2 regions of the Salinivibrio sp. IB282 genome follow, and region 1 is predicted to be linked to the other one. Evidence: predicted binding sites of a transcription regulator. Region 1 holds the regulator's gene; the other holds the start of a gene.
What was found. The regulator MetJ, encoded in region 1, represses methionine synthesis genes. The targets are predictions, from matches to a motif close to TTAGACNTNTANANGTCTAA.
Positions count from the first base shown of each region.

Region 2: the regulator MetJ is predicted to act here: its motif matches at 3,588-3,607, upstream of metH (methionine synthase).

Region 1 covers NZ_MUET01000017.1:23,496-36,431, forward strand. The annotation lists gene BZG14_RS05455 (O-acetylhomoserine aminocarboxypropyltransferase/cysteine synthase family protein) at 1-341, shown strand, start outside; gene BZG14_RS05460 (PadR family transcriptional regulator) at 408-956, shown strand; gene metF (methylenetetrahydrofolate reductase) at 1,016-1,915, opposite strand; gene BZG14_RS05470 (bifunctional aspartate kinase/homoserine dehydrogenase II) at 2,177-4,618, opposite strand; gene metB (cystathionine gamma-synthase) at 4,680-5,846, opposite strand; gene metJ (met regulon transcriptional regulator MetJ) at 6,032-6,349, shown strand; gene BZG14_RS05485 (malic enzyme-like NAD(P)-binding protein) at 6,428-7,672, opposite strand; gene rpmE (50S ribosomal protein L31) at 7,931-8,146, opposite strand; gene priA (primosomal protein N') at 8,363-10,564, shown strand; partial or broken gene cytR (DNA-binding transcriptional regulator CytR) at 10,734-11,744, shown strand; gene BZG14_RS05505 (SPOR domain-containing protein) at 11,817-12,374, shown strand; gene hslV (ATP-dependent protease subunit HslV) at 12,525-12,936, shown strand, end outside.
Region 2 covers NZ_MUET01000024.1:31,552-38,521, forward strand. The annotation lists gene metH (methionine synthase) at 1-3,532, opposite strand, end outside; gene BZG14_RS07245 (cation:proton antiporter) at 3,716-5,008, shown strand; gene metA (homoserine O-acetyltransferase MetA) at 5,054-6,001, opposite strand; rRNA gene rrf (5S ribosomal RNA) at 6,182-6,297, opposite strand; tRNA gene BZG14_RS07260 (tRNA-Thr) at 6,305-6,380, opposite strand; rRNA gene rrf (5S ribosomal RNA) at 6,578-6,693, opposite strand; partial or broken rRNA gene BZG14_RS07270 (23S ribosomal RNA) at 6,808-6,970, opposite strand, start outside.

The sequences.
Region 1 (12,936 bases):
GGGTCAACTATGCCGGTCAACTCAATCATCCTCATTACCAACGTGCTAAGTCGCTTATCCGCGGTGGACTGCCGGCCTCATTGCTGTCATTCGGCTTAAAAGGCGGCTTTGACGAGGGAGTGAAATTTTATGATGCGCTGAATCTTTTCAAGCGCTTGGTGAATATTGGTGATGCCAAGTCACTGGCGTGCCATCCCGCCTCGACCACGCACCGCCAGTTGAACGAGCAAGAGCAAGCGAAAGCCGGGGTGACACCCGAGATGATCCGTCTTTGTGTCGGCATTGAGCATATCGATGACATCATTGCCGATTTAGAACAAGCCTTGGCGACGGCAAAATAGCCCAAAGAAGGCTAGCCGCTCCCAGGCTAAACAATCGTTGTACCAACAAAACTGTGGATATAAGAGATGTCACTTCCCCATGTAATACTGACAGTGCTAAGCAACTGTGAGGCGACGGGTTATGATATTACCAAGGCGTTTTCCACCACCATCAGTAATGTGTGGAAAGCCAGCCATCAACAGGTATATCGTGAACTCAATAAGCTCGCCGATCGAGGTGCGGTCACCTACCGGCTTGAACCGCAAGTCGGGAAGCCGGATAGAAAGGTGTACGCCATCACGCCTGTTGGCACCGACATGCTAGAAGCGTGGTTTATTCAAACGCCCAAGTTAGCGCCACCGCGTGACGAGTACGTGGCAAGATTACTCAGTTGTGAGGTGCTCGACCCCGCTCCCATGCTGGATCATGTGAATAACTTGATTGCCGAGTCTCAGCAGCTCCTTAATCACTATACTCAGCTTGAGCAACGTGAGTACGGACAAGCCGCCTTACTGACCTCACAACAACGTTTAATGCGCCTTGCGCTGCGACGCAGTATTCATCAGCGCCGCGCTTGGTTGGCCTGGGCGCAGGAAGTGCGCGACGAACTCACTATGCTCGCGGCCAGTGCTTAATCAATACAACAAACACAACACGCAACCTAATACGCCCCGACATAACCGGGGCGTATTTTTTAAGGTGTGACCGCAAGTGGGCGCACCCCCAAGGTATGACACAGGGCATAGGTTAATTCCGCACGGTTAAGGGTATAAAAGTGAAAATCTTTCACCCCTTCGCGGCTTAGCACCCGCACCATATCAAGCGCAATCGAGGCGCCCACCATCTGGCGCGTGACGGGATCATCTTCCAGTCCTTGATACTGTTTGTGCATCCACTGCGGCACACGCACATTGGTCATCTTGGCAAAGCGTGACGCCTGCTTGAAGTTAGAGACGGGCAAAATCCCCGGCACAATCTCCACATCAATCCCCGCGGCCACACAGCGGTCACGAAAGCGCAGATAGCTTTCAACATCGAAGAAAAATTGGGTAATCGCCCGGCTGGCCCCCGCATCCACTTTGCGTTTAAGGTTAATTAAATCCGCCTGTGCGCTTTTCGCTTCTGGATGTACCTCAGGGTAAGCGGCAACCGAGATATCAAAGTCATGCTCCTCTTTGAGCAAACGCACCAAGTCCACCGCATACATATCCGGCTTTTTCTCTGGCGAGGGTAAATCCCCTCGTAACGCCACAATGTCACGGATGCCATTCTGCCAATAGTCGCGGGCAATGTGGCGAAGCTCATCTTCAGTGGCATCAATGCAGGTTAGATGGGGCGCCGCGGCGATACCGGTTTGATCATGAATGCTTTTCACGATGTCATGGGTGCGATCACGCTCACCCGAGTTGGCGCCATAGGTCACCGACATGAACTTAGGTTTAAGCGCTTTTAAGCGATGCACGGAGTTCCAAAGCGTCTCCTCCATGGTTGGGGTGCTGGGCGGAAAAAACTCGAATGAGACATTAATATCGCCATCTAAGTCAGCAATATTCTGATTGAGTGCATCAATGTGGCCTGCGTGCGTGTAGCTCATATCCTCTCCCTGACACCGAACGGCGCTGTTCAGTATGACTGTATCTGCTGTGTTTTATACTTATACGTTTAGACGTCCATATGTCTAAAGATTGTCGTGATTCGATGAAAATGTCAACGATACGGGCCATGAAAAATACTCATGGTGTGATGAAGATAGACGACGCGGCCACCAAAATGCGCCTAGATTGCCCATGTTTCACACAAAAAAAGCTGTCTACGCAATGCGTAAACAGCTTGATAACGGTTATCCACGAGCAGACTAGTGAAGGCGACTTATCAAGCGATTTAAGTCGGATTGAATGGCGCCCGCCGTGACATCGCGTCCCGCCCCAGGGCCACGAATCACCAAGGGATTCTCGCGATACCAATGGCTTTCAATCGCAAATACATTGTCACACGGCAACAGATGAGCCAGTGGGTGCTCGCTGGGTAAGGTTTCTAGGCTCACTTGCGCTTTACCGTGAGCATTTAAGCGCGCGACATAGCGGAGCACTGACCGGTTTTTATGCGCCTTGTCTAATCGCTCTTGTAGTTGTTCATCCATTTGGTGGGCATGATCAAGAAACGCATCCAAAGACAGATCAGCCAGTGGTTTAGGCACCAGGGACTCGACCTTGACCTGCTCTGGCTCAAGCGACATGCCCGCTTCGCGTGCCAAAATCACCAATTTACGCACCACGTCGGCACCCGACAGATCATCCCGCGGATCAGGCTCGGTGAGCCCTTGCTGCCATGCTTGTTCCAGTAATACGCTGAATGGCACTTCACCTCTAAATTGCAAGAACAGCCACGACAAGGTGCCAGAAAAGATCCCAGACAGCGCAACAATCGTGTCGCCACTTTCACGCAGATCTTGCACCGCGTAGTTAATGGGTAACCCTGCGCCCACGGTCGCATTGTAGAGCCAATGGCGCCCGGTTTTGCTAAACGCCTGCTGAATCGCGTGATACTGCTCGGCTGGCGCGGCCCCCGCTTCTTTGTTGGCGGAGATTAAGTGAAAGCCATGCTCTGCCAGTCGCGGGTACAAGTACGCTAATGACGCACTGGCGGTAACATCCAATACAATCACATCGTCATACGGGTGATTAAGTAAGCGGGTGAGCCATTCGTCATCAAAATAAGGCTCGCAACGCTCATCAAACCCCTCTAATACCTGCGTGGCATCAATGCCGGCGAAATCAAGCCACTGGTTGCGACTGTCCACCACTGAGATCAATGACACTTCCTTGCCATGGCGTTTTTCCAGGTGTGCTTTTTGCTCGGCAAAAAGGCTTAACCAGCGGGTGCCAATATTGCCTTTGCCCACCAACACCAAACCGATCCGGCGCTGGGCTTGAAACAAGGCATCATGCAAGCTAGCGACGAGGGCTTGAGTATGTACTTGGCGAAGGATCGCCACCATGCTCAGTCCAGACGCAGACTCACTGATAAACTCCACCGGTTGGGATTTCAATTGTTGATAAAAGCCATGGCAATGGACGGGATTGTTCACCACGCCCGCTCCTACAGCCGCCACCATGGTAAAGCCTTCACGCAGTTTGAGTTCAGCCGAAAGGCCAGCATCTTGAATTTGCGCCATTACTAGCGCCACCACTTCTGTGGTAAATGCCAACAATATTCGGTATTGATCGTCTTGATAATCGGTTGCCAGTGGCTGCACCTTCAGCTGTGACAAAATCCGACTAAGCTCCTGCTTTATCGCCTGAAAGTCTTGTCCTCGCGCAACATCAAACTGGAGTAAGCTTACCTCATCCAACGCCGTAATGATTTTTGCCCCGCGCCCTGTGGCTAATACGCGTTCAATACGTGTTGAGCCGCTATCCGGCGCTTGGGTGCAGCGCAAGGTTAGGTCGGTGGCACTTTGCGCCACCGGCTGTAAGGTGCGGCTATGCAGCACGGGGGCAGCCAGACGCGCCAGCTCGCCCGCCTCGTCAATACGAATCAAAGGTAGCAAACAGGCATTATCAACATGGCGTGGATCGGCGCTATACACCCCGGCGACATCACTCCAAATAGTCACACGGCTGACGCCCGCCAGCGCCCCCAAGACAGTAGCCGAGTAATCGGAGCCATTGCGCCCCAACAGCACCGTCTCTCCCGCTTGGTTTTGTGCCATAAACCCGGTGATCACCACATGTGTATCGCTATGCTGCGAAAGCTGATTTTGCAGCAAAGGCCAGGACGCCCCCCGATCCACTTCTGGTTGAGCGGCGCGCTCGGCGCGCAAACACTGGCGTGAGTCTAACATCACCGCCGCACGCTGATGCTGCTTCAATAACTGGGCCAACAGGCGCGCCGACCAGACCTCACCAAAACCTTGCACGTAAGCTTTGTCATTTTCACTCACGCCCTTATCGCCCAGCGACGCGATGGTGGCAATATCCGCATAAAGTGCATCCACCAGCTGTTGTTTTGTCTCTCCATCCACCAAGTTTTCAATCAAATCTTGCTGGAAGGCGCGCACCGTTTGCAAGGTCTCATGCGCCACTCGTCCATCCTTGTCTAATTGCGCCAACCACATGATCAGCTGGTTAGTGGTTTTTCCTGCCGCAGATACCACGATCAAGTCTTGCTGGCTCGCATGCGCGGTCAATACATCGACCACGCGGCGATAGCAATCAGGGCTCGCAAGGCTACTGCCACCAAACTTGTGTAATTGGCGTGGTGACTCTGGGGACGTTTCCATCGGTTGCGCATGCATGGCAAGGTCTCTCTTAATGTCTATCAATCTCAGTAAAACGGCGCGCACGGCGGCGCAGCCTCTATCGGGGGTTACCCCCTAAACGGGCAAAAGCATTCGCCAAATCGGCGACCAAATCTTGCGCATCTTCTAATCCAATCGACAAGCGTAATAAGGTCGGCGAAATGCCGGCTTCTGCTTGCGCGGCGTCACTCATAGCTCGGTGCGTCATCGAGCCAGGGTGAGTGATCAAGCTTTCCACGCCCCCTAGCGATTCGGCCAGAGCAAATAACGAAAGACCGTCGATAAACCGCGCCACACCGGCTTGGTCGGTCTCCAACTCTAGGCTCAGCATGCTACCAAACCCCGCTTGCTGGCGCGCAGCAATTTGGTGGCCAGGGTGAGAGGCCAACCCGGGATAGTATATTTTCCGCACCGCCGGCACCGTTTGTAGGTAGCTCAGTACCGCTTCAGTGTTGTGCTGGTGTTGTTTAACGCGCGCGCCCAGTGTACGCAACCCTCGCAATGTCATATAACTGTCAAAGGCATTGCCCGTCGCCCCTAAGCAATTTCCCCACCAAGCCAGTGTGTCTGCCAATTCATCCGTACGCGCGACCACCACGCCACCGACAATATCGGAGTGACCATTAATAAACTTGGTGGTGGAATGGACCACCATATCCGCGCCCAGCGCAAACGGCTTTTGCAAGGCGGGCGATAAAAAGGTGTTATCCACCACCACCCAGGCCCCAACTTGATGGGCCTTTTGGCTTATTTCTGCGATATCGACCACGCGTAGAAGTGGATTGGATGGAGTTTCCACCAGCACCAACTTGGGCTGCTTAGCCAATGCCTGCTCCAACGCCTCATGGTCGGATTGATCGACAAAACTCACCTGCCAAATGCCTTGTTTGGCGCGTGATTCGAGCAAGCGATAGGTGCCGCCATAACAATCGTGCGGGGCGACGATATGATCGCCTGCCTCCAATAGAGATAACACCAAGTTTATCGCCGACATGCCACAGTTAGTCACTACCGCACCCGCGCCCCCCTCTAAGTCAGTCAGCGCTTGTTCCAACTGCGCACGGGTTGGGTTGCCGCCTCGCGCGTAGTCGTAGGTAGGCACATCTCCCAGAGCCGGGAAACGGTAATTGGTCGATAAATACAAGGGAGGCACTACCGCATGGTGCTGGGTGTCGGTGCCAATCCCAGTGCGAACGGCGATGGTGTCGGTTTTTTTCTCTGTCATTATCTGTCCTTGCTAGTCTGTTTGCGCATGGTGGGCGTGATCCAGGCGTCATACTGCCACCTTACCCGTCGCTTTTTGGGACGTCAATACTTCTAGACGTCTACACTCCTTTGCATGTGGCGGTTAATATAGCTAAAATCTCCGCAGCATCATCCTGGGTATTCCTTAATCAAGATAGGTGAGACATGGCGCAGTGGAACGGCGACTACATTAATCCGTATGCCGAACATGGTAAAAAGAAAGAGCAGGTAAAGAAGATCACCGTCTCTATCCCATTAAAAGTACTAAAAATTCTTACTGATGAGCGCACTCGTCGTCAGGTGCAAAACCTGCGTCACGCGACCAACAGCGAGTTGTTGTGTGAGGCATTTCTTCATGCCTACACCGGTCAACCTCTGCCAACCGATGACGATATCCGTAAGGATAAACCCGACAGCATCCCCGCCGAAGCGCGTCGGATCATGAAAGAGCTGGGTATCGAATTCGACGATAGCGAATACTAAAAAAACCCGCCAACCGGCGGGTTTTTCATTACCTGCAGCATCGTGCTGTCTGCCACTTACGCATGGCAACATGCCTCGCTACATCATATAGTTTTCTGGCATCTCGATACGAGCTACGCCGGTTTCGACGGCCGCCAGCGCCACTGCACGTACTACTTTCGGCAACAAACGCGCGTCCATGGGCTTGGGAATGATGTAATCAGGACCAAAGCTGAGCGAAGACAAGCCGGCGGCGTCTAATACTGTTTGTGGCACCGGCTCTTTGGCCAAACTGCGAATGGCCTCGACCGCGGCCAGTTTCATCGCATCGTTAATTTCACTGGCACGKACATCCAATGCACCACGGAAAATAAACGGGAAACAAAGTACGTTATTGACCTGGTTGGGATAATCCGAACGCCCGGTTCCCATGATCAGATCATCCCGGACTTGATGTGCCACATCCGGGTGGATTTCAGGATCCGGATTCGAGCAGGCAAATATCACGGGCTTGTCTGCCATCAGCTTCAAGGCCTCTGGTGAGAGTAAGTCAGGGCCAGATACGCCAACGAACATGTCCGCGCCTTCAATCACATCTTCGAGGGTACGTTTATCGGTGTTATTGGCAAACAGCTGCTTGTATTTGTTGATATCATCACGACGCGTATGGATCACGCCTTTACGATCCAACATATAGATTTTTTCTCGCTGCGCACCACATTTTATTAATAGCTCCATACAGGCAACCGCGGCCGCGCCAGCACCCATGCACACCACCGTCGCCTCACAGATATCTTTGCCTTGTAGCTCGAGAGCGTTAAGCATGCCGGCAGCAGTCACGATGGCAGTACCGTGTTGGTCATCATGGAATACAGGCACTTCGCACCGTGCAATCAGTTGTTTTTCAATTTCAAAACAATCAGGGGCTTTAATATCTTCGAGGTTGATACCGCCAAAGGTGTCAGCAATATTGGCCACGGTATCAACGAACTCATCGATAGTGCGGTGTTTCACTTCAATATCAATCGAGTCCAAACCGGCAAAACGCTTGAATAATAACGCTTTACCTTCCATGACGGGCTTAGAAGCCATGGGGCCTAAGTTCCCCAATCCCAAAATCGCGGTGCCGTTTGAGATCACCGCCACCATGTTGCCTTTACCCGTATAGCGGTAAACCGCATCTGCGTCTTGCGCTATCTCTCGCACCGGCTCAGCAACGCCAGGACTATACGCTAGGGCGAGATCCGCGGCCGAGTCGGCCGGTTTGCTCAATTCAACAGAAATTTTTCCGGGAGTAGGGTATGCATGATAATCCAGCGCTTGCTGGCGTTTATCGTCCGACATCTAGTGTTCCTAATTATTATCGTGAAGGGATAGATAACCAATATCGCCAGGGAAGCGTGAACGATATTAGCCAGACACTCGACAAACCACACAGGGAAGGTTTGCATTCGCATAAAGATGGTAACGCAGGGAGCAAACGTCCACCAGTGCTAACACGCATTCGCGATGATGCTCGGACCTGTTGCCCCAATACAAGGACGATACGATCAAAAAAAGGGACGCTGATGCGTCCCTTCTCTGTATTCGGTCAATAGCGGCTTATTTTTTGCTGCTAAGGGCACCGAAACGCTTCTTAAAGCGGTCAACACGGCCACCGGTATCAAGGATACGCTGCTTACCAGTGTAGAATGGGTGACACTTGTCACACACGTCTAGGTAGATGTCTTTGCCTAGGGTTGTGCTGAACGCGAATTCGTTACCGCAAGAGCATTTTGCTGTGACGGCTTTGTACTCTGGATGGATACCAGCTTTCATAGGGATAACCTCATCTTGAAGGCCGTGTCGCTCTCCCGATCCTAAGCCGGGCACCACACGTCGTTAACAAACATTTTCTAAGGCGCGCAATTCTAATCAAGCGCCCTCTTTTTCGCAACTTTTTTGTGCAATCATAGCGCCAGCTGAAAGGCATCAAGGCTTTGCCAACGTGTGGCTAACCGTTACACTGAGATTCCTTCTGGCCAATAAGATGTTGTGATGGAACAGTTTGCTCAGGTAGCGTTGCCTGTCCCTTTGCCGAAAACCTTTGATTACCGTATCGCAGACGATCAGCACCCGGTCGTCGGCGGGCGCGTCAAGGTGCCGTTTGGACGCCAGCATAAAGTCGGCATCGTTACCGGCTTGTCGTCCACGGCCAGTGTGGAAACCAGCCAACTCAAAGCAATTGATACCGTACTCGACGCGCAACCGGTCTGGACCCCCGCCGTTTATAACCTTTTGCAATGGGCCAGTCGCTTTTACCATCACCCGCTTGGCGATGCGATGGGGGCGGTGATGCCGACTTCGCTGCGTAAAGGACGCCCGGCGACATTACAGCAACAAAAATGGTGGCAAATTACCGAATCAGGACAAAACCAACCTCTATCAGGTCTGAGCCGCGCCCCCAAACAAGCCCGAGTGTTGCAGCTGCTCACTCACGGCCCGGCCACCCAAGCCGACTTAATCGAACAAGACATCGGCGCGCCGGTACTCAAAACAGTGGCAGAAAAAGGCTGGATCGCGCCCTACTCGCCCCCTTCTCAGGCCAATGCTTGGGTAAAAAGCTTTGCGGTCACCGAAGAAAAGCCGACGCTTAATCACGAGCAAGCGATGGCGGTTGCCACCCTCAATGCCAGCGATGGTTTTGCCTGCGCGTTACTAGAGGGGATCACAGGCTCAGGCAAAACCGAGGTTTACCTCAATGTGCTAGAACCGGTGCTCGCACGCGGCCAGCAGGCGCTAATCTTGGTGCCAGAAATTGGCCTGACACCACAAACCATTCGCCGTTTTGAGCGTCGCTTTGCTGTCCCTGTGACCGTGATGCATTCAGGGCTCAGCGATACCGACCGTCTCAACGCTTGGCTGGCCGCACGCGAAAACCAAGCAGCCATTGTGATTGGTACCCGCTCTGCACTTTTTACCCCCATGGCAAAGCTTGGCATCATCATTATCGATGAGGAACACGACCCCTCTTATAAACAGCAAGATAGCTTTCGCTATCACGCCCGCGATCTGGCCGTCATGCGGGGGCATGAAGAAAACGTACCGGTGATCTTGGGCTCAGCCACGCCGTCGCTAGAAAGCTTGCATAACGCAAAGACCGGTAAATACCAATACCTCAAACTGACTCAACGTCCTGGTAATGCGGTCACCGCCCGGCAAGGGATACTCGATATCAAAGGCCATCACCTCGAAGCTGGCTTGTCTGCGCCGCTGATTGCTGAAATGCGTCAGCACTTGCAACGAGGTAACCAGGTGATGCTGTTTTTAAATCGCCGCGGTTATGCGCCGGCGATGATGTGCCATGAGTGTGGCTGGCTGGCGAACTGCCAACGCTGTGATGCCTACTACACCCTTCATCAGCGACACCAAGAGTTACGCTGCCATCACTGCGGCCACCAAAAACGAGTGCCCCCGCAATGTGGCGACTGTGGTTCTACCCAGTTGATTAGTGTTGGCGTAGGCACCGAGCAACTCGAATCCCAGCTTGGCGAGTTATTTCCCGAATACAATACCGTTCGCATTGATCGCGATAATACCCGGCGAAAAGGGAGCCTTGAAGGTTACTTGGCCGATATTGAAAAAGGTGAGTATCAAATTCTACTGGGCACGCAAATGCTCGCCAAAGGCCATCACTTTCCTAACGTCACCCTGGTCGCCTTAGTCGATGTGGACGGGGCGCTGTTCAGCAATGATTTTCGCGCGCCTGAGCGTTTAGCCCAATTGATGGTTCAGGTGGCCGGGCGCGCCGGCCGCGCCAGCAAACCAGGTACTGTGTTATTACAAACCCACCATCCAGAGCACGCCCTGATCCAATCTTTGGTGCACCAAGGCTATCAAGCCTTTGCCGAATCGGCGTTAAATGAACGGCGTCAGGCATGGCTGCCGCCTTACACGTTTCTTAGCCTCTTTCGCGCCGATGGGCATGAAGAAAACAGTGTCCAGCAGTTTTTACAACAAGTCCGTCAAACACTGGCTGCCTCACCGGTTCAACAGGATGATTGTCATATTATGGGGCCGATGCCCGCCGCCATGGCGAAACGCGCGGGTCGCTATCGGTGGCAACTCCTCATTCAAGCGCCCAGCCGAAAAGTGATGCAGCAATGGCTCCAGGTGGCACTTCCGGCCATCCAACAGCTCCCCCTGTCACGTAAAGTCAGATGGTCATTAGACGTCGAGCCGCAAGACCTTTCTTAATATTCCCTTGCAGTAAAGCGACAGCAATCACACTTTCATTGCAATAAGTGTTAGCTTGTCCGTGTTTAAATCGGACAAGGCTAGGTAGAATAAGGCCGCAATTGGCTAAGAGAACAGGTCAGATGAGCTAATAACTGTCTGATCTCACAATACAGATAACAAGAGGACTGTCACTATGGCGACAATGAAGGACGTTGCCCACATTGCCGGTGTATCTACAGCAACCGTATCACGCGCGCTGATGAACCCTGAAAAGGTCTCGGCCACAACCCGTAAAAAGGTTGAGCAAGCGGTCGTAGAAGCTGGCTATTCCCCTAACTCACTTGCGCGTAATCTACGCCGCAACGAGTCCAAAACCATCGTCGCGATTGTCCCAGATATCTGCGATCCTTACTTTAGTGAGATCATCCGTGGGATCGAAGAAGCGGCGATGGAGCACGGTTACCTGGTTTTGCTCGGCGATAGTGCCCAACAACACCACCGCGAAAACGCATTCGTCAACTTGGTGTTCACCAAGCAGGCAGACGGCATGCTACTGCTGGGCGCCGATGTGCCCTTTGATGTGAGTAAGCCCGAGCAGAAAAACCTGCCGCCGCTGGTGATGGCCTGTGAGTATGCCCCGGATCTTGAACTGCCGACGGTGCATATCGACAACCTAACTGCCGCGTTTGAGGCGGTCAATTACCTCACCCAAGTCGGCCACACCCGTATCGCCAATATTACTGGGGTACCAGAAACCGCACTGACACAATTCCGCTCGCAAGGCTATCAACAAGCGCTACAGCGCGCGGGGATTACCGTCAACCCAGCCTACAGCGTGGTGGGGGATTTCAGCTTTGCCTCGGGGGCACGGGCAATGACCAACCTACTCTCCCTGCCCGAGCCACCCACCGCCGTCTTCTGTCATTGCGACGTGATGGCCGTGGGCGCAATGCAACAAGCCAAACGCTTAGGCATGCGCGTACCGCAAGATATTTCGATTGTCGGATTTGATGACATCCAGTTCGCGGAATATTGCGATCCTCCCCTGACCACCGTCTCCCAACCTCGCTATGACATTGGTCGTCAGGCCATGTTAATGCTGCTCAACACCTTGCAAGGACGTGAAGTGAACGCAGGATCACGGCTTTTAGATGCCAAGTTAGTGATCCGTGAGAGCGTTGCCCCACCGTCTCGGTAGTAAGACTGGTCAGCACGGGTCGAAGCCAGTAACATGAACGCTTTACTGGCTTTTTGAATTTGAATACTTGCTGTGGCAACTCGTGATTACGTAAAACGTGGTAAAGCACCGCGTAAAAAAAATACCCGTCGGCAACCACCCAAAGCGCGTGCTCGTTTCCCATTAAAGTGGGCGTTACTGGCTGTCTGCTTGGTTGGCGCGTTTGGCTATGGCCTGTACCTATTGAGCAACACTGACGCGCCCGCGCCTAAACCGGCAACAAACGCACAGCCTCAGCCTTCCGCGCAGAGCGATAAGGCACATCTGCCTAAAAAGCCTGAAGAAAAATGGAGTTACATCGAGGAGCTGGAGAGTAAAGAGGTGGAAGTGAAGGCCAAAGCACTGCCACAATCCACGCGTCCTTATCTGATGCAATGCGGCGCGTACCGCAGTCAAGATCAGGCGAATGAGCGTAAAGCGATCATTGCCTTTCAAGGGCTAGAAAGCCAAATCAAGATAAGCCAAGGGGAAAAAGGCACCTGGTACCGCGTGGTATTGGGTCCTTACCCGCGTAAGCGTCAAGCAGAGCGTGACCGTAATATGCTCCGACGCGCCGGAGTTGAACCTTGTGCCATTTGGTACTGGGAATAACACTGCTGCATTGTATCGGCTGGGCCAAGTCTATTCCTTGCCCAGCCTTGATTGAAATCCTCTCCTCACCCCTTGAAAAGTGATCGGTAAAGCCCAACCTCATACAGTAATCACCCATCTGGTGTACCAGACACAAAGAAAGAGGTTCCCGTGACTACAATCGTCTCCGTTCGTCGCGAAGGTAAAGTGGTTATTGCTGGCGATGGCCAAGTGTCACTCGGCAATACTGTCATGAAAGGCAATGCCCGAAAAGTTCGCCGTTTGTATAACGGCCAAGTACTCGCCGGGTTTGCTGGCGGCACTGCTGACGCCTTCACCTTATTTGAGCGCTTCGAGCGCAAGCTTGAACTGCACCAAGGTCACCTAACCAAAGCGGCGGTTGAACTTGCTAAAGAATGGCGCACTGATCGCGCACTGCGTCGATTAGAGGCCCTACTGGCCGTCGCCGATGAAACCGCCTCATTAATCATTACGGGTAACGGCGATGTGGTTGAACCCGAACGCGATTTGATTGCTATTGGCTCTGGCGGCAACTATGCCCAAGCCGCCGCGGTTGCTATGC
Region 2 (6,970 bases), on a different contig from region 1:
AAAAATACCAACCTGAGACCGACGCCCCCGGCCACATCGCGTAGCTTTCAGTGAGTGTCATCCCCGTATGCGCTTCTACCGACAGCAATTGCCAAATTTTGCCTTTCTCACTGTGTTCAGGACAGGCGGCATAACCCGGCGCTGGCCGGATCCCTTGGTATTGCTCGCGGATCAGCGCGTCGTTATCGAGCGTCTCATCGGGCGCATAGCCCCACAAGGTGATTCGAATTTGCTGATGGAGATACTCTGCAAAGGCTTCTGCGAGTCTATCGGCGACCGCCTGGATCATGATCGCGTTATAATCATCCCCTTTCGCTTTGTATTCTTCCGCCAGGGCATATTCGCCAATACCACCTGTGACCGCAAATGCGCCAATCCAATCCGGCTGGCCACTGCTTTTTGGCGCAATAAAGTCCGACAAGCAATAGTTGGCACCACGTGGCTTTTTCGTTTGCTGGCGCAAGTGGTTCAGTATAGTGAGCGTCGCTTGGCGAGACCCATCCTCATAGACCTCAATATCATCATCAATGCTATTGGCAGGAAAGAGGCCACACACCCCTTTTGCCGCCACCAAGCCTTCTGCCTCGAAACGATCGAGCCAAGCATTGGCGTCCTGGTACAAACGACGCGCTTCCTCACCCACCAGTTCGTGATCCAAAATCGCCGGGAATTTGCCACTAAGTGACCAAGTCATAAAGAAGGGTGTCCAGTCGATATACTGACGTAAGGTTGCTATCGAGACATCATCGTACACATGGACGCCCGGCTTCGCCGGTTGCGGAGGCACATAGTTTGTCCAATCCGTTTGCCACTTATTGTCGCGCGCCTGCTCAAGGGACACCGGTGCCGTGCGCGGGGTTTTACGCTGGTGCTGCTCACGTACAGCGGCATAGTCTTTAGCTAAACGGGCTACAAAATCCGGTCGCTGCGTCTCGGATAATAACGATGAGCATACCCCCACCGCACGTGACGCGTTGGGCACATAGACCACGGGCGCATGGTAATGCTGCTCAATTTTCACCGCGGTATGGGCTTTGGACGTGGTCGCGCCGCCAATAAGTAGAGGAATATCAAATCCTTGGCGCTCCATCTCTTTCGCCACGTTCACCATCTCATCTAACGATGGGGTAATCAGGCCAGATAGACCAATAATATCGACGTTTTCTTCTCGCGCCACCGACAGGATTTTATCGGTCGGCACCATCACGCCGAGATCAATAATCTCGAAGTTATTACATTGCAGCACCACACCAACAATGTTTTTGCCAATGTCATGCACATCCCCTTTGACCGTGGCGAGCAAGATCTTGCCATTGGTCTGTCCTTGCTGCTTTTCAGCATTGATGTAGGGCTCAAGGTAAGCCACCGCCTGCTTCATCACCCGTGCCGACTTCACCACTTGTGGCAGGAACATCTTGCCTTCACCAAACAAATCCCCGACCACGTTCATGCCTGCCATCAACGGGCCTTCAATCACTTCTAGAGGTTTACTTGCCGCGGCGCGAGCCAGCTCGGTATCTTCAACAATAAACTCGGTAATGCCTTTGACCAGTGCATGTTCAAGGCGCTTTTCCACTGGCCAACTACGCCACTCTGCGGTTTCTGCGACCTCGCTCTCCCCGCTATCGCGATAGCTGTCGGCGATGTCCAGCAAACGCTCTGTCGCCCCATCGTCTTTGTTGAGAACCACATCTTCCACTGCTAGGCGCAAAGACTCGGATAAATCATCATAAATCGCCAATTGACCGGCATTGACGATCCCCATGTCCATGCCATTTTTGATGCAGTGATACYAAAACACCGCATGAATAGCCTCACGGACGGGATTGTTGCCTCGAAACGAAAACGACACATTTGAGACGCCGCCCGAGATCATGGCATGCGGCAGAGTTTGTTTAATGTCGGCCACCGCGTTGATGAAATCAACCGCGTAGTTATTGTGCTCATCAATGCCGGTGGCAACCGCAAAAATATTAGGATCGAAAATAATGTCTTCCGGTGGAAAGCCAACTTGCTCGACCAGAAGGTGATAGGCCCGCGTACAGATTTCCACTTTCCGCGCCTGGGTATCAGCCTGTCCTTGCTCATCAAACGCCATCACGATCACTGCCGCGCCATAGCGACGGACTAAACGAGCTTGGTGTAGAAAGGCTTCTTCTCCTTCTTTGAGCGAAATAGAGTTGACGATGCCTTTACCTTGAATGCACTTTAGGCCAGCTTCAATCACCTCCCATTTGGAGGAATCAATCATCACAGGCACACGGGCAATATCCGGCTCCCCCGCGCAAAGGTTGAGAAATCGCACCATGGCCTTTTCGGCATCCAACATGCCCTCATCCATATTGATATCGATGATTTGGGCGCCGTTCTCCACTTGCTGCAATGCCACTTCAAGCGCTTCGTCATATTGCTCTTCAACGATTAAGCGTTTAAAGCGTGCTGAGCCGGTGACATTGGTGCGCTCCCCTACGTTGACGAACAAGCTATCAGCATTAATGGTCAGGGGCTCGAGCCCAGACAAACGGCATGCCACAGGATGATCAGGAAGCGCGCGTGGCGCATGTTGCTTCACCGCGTCGCTAATCGCTTGAATATGTTCGGGCGTAGTGCCACAGCACCCCCCGACCAAGTTGATAAAGCCAGACGCCGCCCACTCATCAATGTGTGTCGCCATCTCTTCGGGAGAAAGATCATACTCGCCAAAGGCGTTGGYCAACCCCGCATTGGGGTGGACGGAGACAAAGCCCTCACAAATATCGCTCAGCTCTTTGACATACTGGCGCAATTCAGCTGGCCCAAGTGCGCAGTTTAAGCCAAACGACAGTGGCTCAACATGACGCAACGAGTGATAAAAAGCGGCGGTGGTTTGTCCGGATAAGGTGCGTCCAGACGCATCAGTGATGGTGCCGGAGATCATAATGGGTAAGCGAAAACCGCGGGCATCAAAGACCTTTTCAACCGCAAACGCGCATGCTTTGGCATTCAAGGTATCAAAAATGGTCTCCAACATGATGATATCAACACCGCCGTCAATGAGCGCTTCGGTGGACTCGGCATACACGTCGACTAACTGATCAAAGCTGACATTGCGAAAGCCCGGGTCATTCACGTCTGGAGAGATTGAACACGTTCGGTTCGTCGGCCCTAACACGCCCGCGACAAAACGGGGTTTATCCGGCGTTTTCGCCGTCCACGAATCAGCAACCTCACGCGCAAGCCGGGCTGCCGCGCCGTTGATTTCCGCACTCAGCGCCTGCATGTCGTAATCAGCCATCGCGATTTGGGTGGCGTTAAAGGTGTTGGTTTCAATAATGTCCGCGCCCGCCGCCAGATAATCACTGTGTAGCGAAGCGATCTTATCAGGCTGCGTCAGCACCAAGAGATCGTTATTGCCTTTCACATCACAGTGCCAATCTTTAAAACGTTGGCCACGATAATCGGCTTCGCTCAGTGCCAAACCTTGGATCATGGTGCCCATGCCACCATCGATCACTAGAATACGGTCGCGCAGTTGCTGTGTTAGTCGGTCCATACTATTACGCTTATCATCTTCCTCGTTGCAGTCATTTCATCCTACCACAGCGGAAATGGAAATCTAGACGTCTATAAATAACAATTTATTTTGATCTATTTCAATTCAGCTGTTCGTTTTGAAAGCGATTTCTATTAATATTTCGACACACTTTTTCATTCCCTCGTTGCACTAGGAAGCGGCATGTCAACCTACGCAATCCTCAGCTTTATGGCTGCTGCAGCCATCTTTATCGCTTTTATTAATAGTAAAATCAGCCGAGTACAAACCACGATCGCCATCACCGCCAGCTCGCTCCTACTGTCTTTGCTGATAGTGATCGCCGGTCAATACCAAGCAATTCCACTAAAAGCCATGGCCGAGCAAATACTGACAGATATCCACTTTGATACGTTTTTGCTCAAAGGCGTCCTCGGCTTTTTGCTCTTCGCAGGGGGGATTGGCGTCAAGCTTCCCTCTTTCTCCGACCAAAAGTGGGAGATCACAACCCTGGTGATCGGCGGGCTATTGGTCTCTGTGTTGTTAATCGGCTCCGGTATCTGGGGCGTGTTTCAACTGATTGGCATCCCCTTTGATTTCCTCTACTGCCTGTTATTTGGCGCGCTGATATCGCCCACCGACCCCATCGCTGTGCTTGCTATCGTCAAAAAGCTGCAAGCACCGACGCGGATCACCACACAAATTGAGGGAGAGTCATTATTCAATGATGGTGTGGGTATCGTGATCTTTGTGACCCTTTTTACCCTAGCCTTTGGCGACAACAACCCGACGGTGGGCGGTACCATTGCCTTATTTTTACAAGAAGCCGTTGGCGGGGTTTTATATGGTCTAGTGCTGGGCTATCTTTTCCATCGCTTGATTTGTGCCACTAACGATCACTCGATGGAATTGCTATTAACGCTGGCTATCCCCAGCGCTGGCTATGTCTTGGCCGATATGCTGCATGTCTCTGGCCCGCTGGCAATGGTGGTATCGGGGATCATGATCGGTAACTGGACCCGCTTTATTGGCTTTTCCAAAGAAAGTGAAGATCACCTCGACCACTTCTGGGAATTAGTCGATGAATTTCTTAACAGCCTACTCTTTCTCCTCATCGGGGTTAGCTTGCTGCAAATCAGTTTCCATAAAGAAGACTGGATCATTATGGCGGCGGTGGTTCCTATTGTGCTTCTCGCCCGTTTTATTAGCGTGAAAATGTGCTATCTCGGTTTCAACCGCTTTCGTTCTTATAACCCTTGGGCGGTGCGTATATTAAGCTGGGGTGGGTTACGTGGCGGTCTCGCACTGGCGATGGCGATGGCCGTGCCCGTTGGCATCATGGTGGTGCCGGAAAAAAATATCGATGTCCGCGAGCTGATCCTCATCATGACCTACGCGGTGGTGGTGTTTTCCATTTTGGTGCAAGGCTCAACCATGACAGGCATGGTTGATAAAGCAAACGCAGCACAAGACGAAATGGATAAACATCAAACCTAAATCCACACAGCTCCCTAAGCAAAAGGCGTCCGCGGGCGCCTTTTTTTATTCATCCAGGGTAAAGTTAGACGCAGAGAAGGTATCCAAGTCGAAGGGCGTTTGCTGGTAAACACAATAGTTTAGCCAGTTGGCAAACAGTAAATGGCCATGGCTGCGCCAACTCACATACGGTGGCTGGGAAGGATCGTCATCCGGGTAATAATTAAGGGGGACAGCCGGCTCCATCCCTTCTTCTAAATCCCGATGATATTCATGATGCAAGCTATGAGAATCATACTCAGGGTGACCGGTGACAAACACATTGCGCTTATCTTTCGTCGCCGCCAGATAGGTACCCGCTTCATTAGAGGTTGCTAAGATGTCGAGATCCGTATGCTCTGCAAGATAGTTAGGCGAAAAATCCGCATAGCGCGAGTGGGGCGCTAAGAAACTATCATCAAAGCCGCGTAATAGCGGATGTTTGCATAAGTCAGCATTAATGTCGTGCTGATAGACACCCGATAACTTCTCCTTACGAGTTTTCTTTGGCAAGTCGTAAAGTAGCTTTAAGCCCGCTTGCGCGGCCCAACAGATATAGAGGGTTGAAGTAACGTGTTGGTGCGCCCAATTCATCACATCCTGTAAATGCTCCCAGTAAATCACATCCTCGAACTGTACCAACCCGAGTGGCGCGCCTGTCACGATAAGACCATCGAAATTACGTCCGCGAACGGCCTCAAACTGACGGTAGAAGGTATCGAGATGCTCGGTTGGCGTATTTTTGCTTGGCCGGTTATCTATCCGTAAAAGCTCAACATCCACTTGCAAAGGACTGTTAGAGAGTAGACGCATAAATTGCGTTTCCGTCTCGATTTTCTTTGGCATCAGGTTGAGCAGCAGCACCTTCAGCGGGCGGATGTTTTGACTCACCGCGCGCGTCTCGGTCATTACGAATATGTTTTCACGCCTTAGGATATTAGTCGCGGGGAGCTGATCCGGGATTTTAATCGGCATCACTGCCTCCTAGAGATGTTTAGACGTCCAGATATCTAATAACATAACCTAGTCACTGATTAAGCTCAAGCAGTGATCACCCTTAGACCAACATTGTTTTAAGCATAGGAGAAGACAGTATTGATAAGAAAGACAGAAACGAAAAAAGCCCTCCGCGAATGCGGAGGGCTTCAAAAAAGCTCTTGGCAGTGACCTACTCTCACATGGGGAGACCCCACACTACCATCGGCGCAGCAACGTTTCACTTCTGAGTTCGGCATGGGTTCAGGTGGTGCCGTTACGCTATGGCCGCCAAGAAAATTCTGGTGCTGATAGGCAGATTTGAACTGCCGACCTCACCCTTACCAAGGGTGCGCTCTACCAACTGAGCTATATCAGCGAAAACGCTTCATCAAAGTCTTACGTCAATCTGCTTTGATACTTAAATGTTTGCTAACTAAAGCCTAATACTAAGCTCTAATTAGATTATCTTGTTTGATGCGATGAGGATTTTGAATCGAGACGCGCAGTGTATGCCAATACATGAGCATCGCAGATATCAAAAGCATCGAGCTATCAAAAAGATAAGCAATGAGAGCCTGGCGATGTCCTACTCTCACATGGGGAGACCCCACACTACCATCGGCGCTGCTTCGTTTCACTGCTGAGTTCGGCATGGAGTCAGGTGGGTCCAAAGCGCTATGGTCGCCAAGCAAAATTCGGTGTGTCTTCACTTTTCAGTCAAAACACAAATCTAGAAAGCTGTTCGTTCTCGCCACAATCAACTGGCTTATTTTAAGTCCAACCCAAAACCGCTTGGGTGTTGTATGGTTAAGCCTCACGGGCAATTAGTACAGGTTAGCTCAACGCCTCACAGCGCTTACACACCCTGCCTATCAACGTCGTAGTCTACGACAACCCTTTAGAGAGCTCGAAGCTCTAGGGATGACTCATCTCGGGGCCAGCTTCGCGCTTAGATGCTTTCAGCGC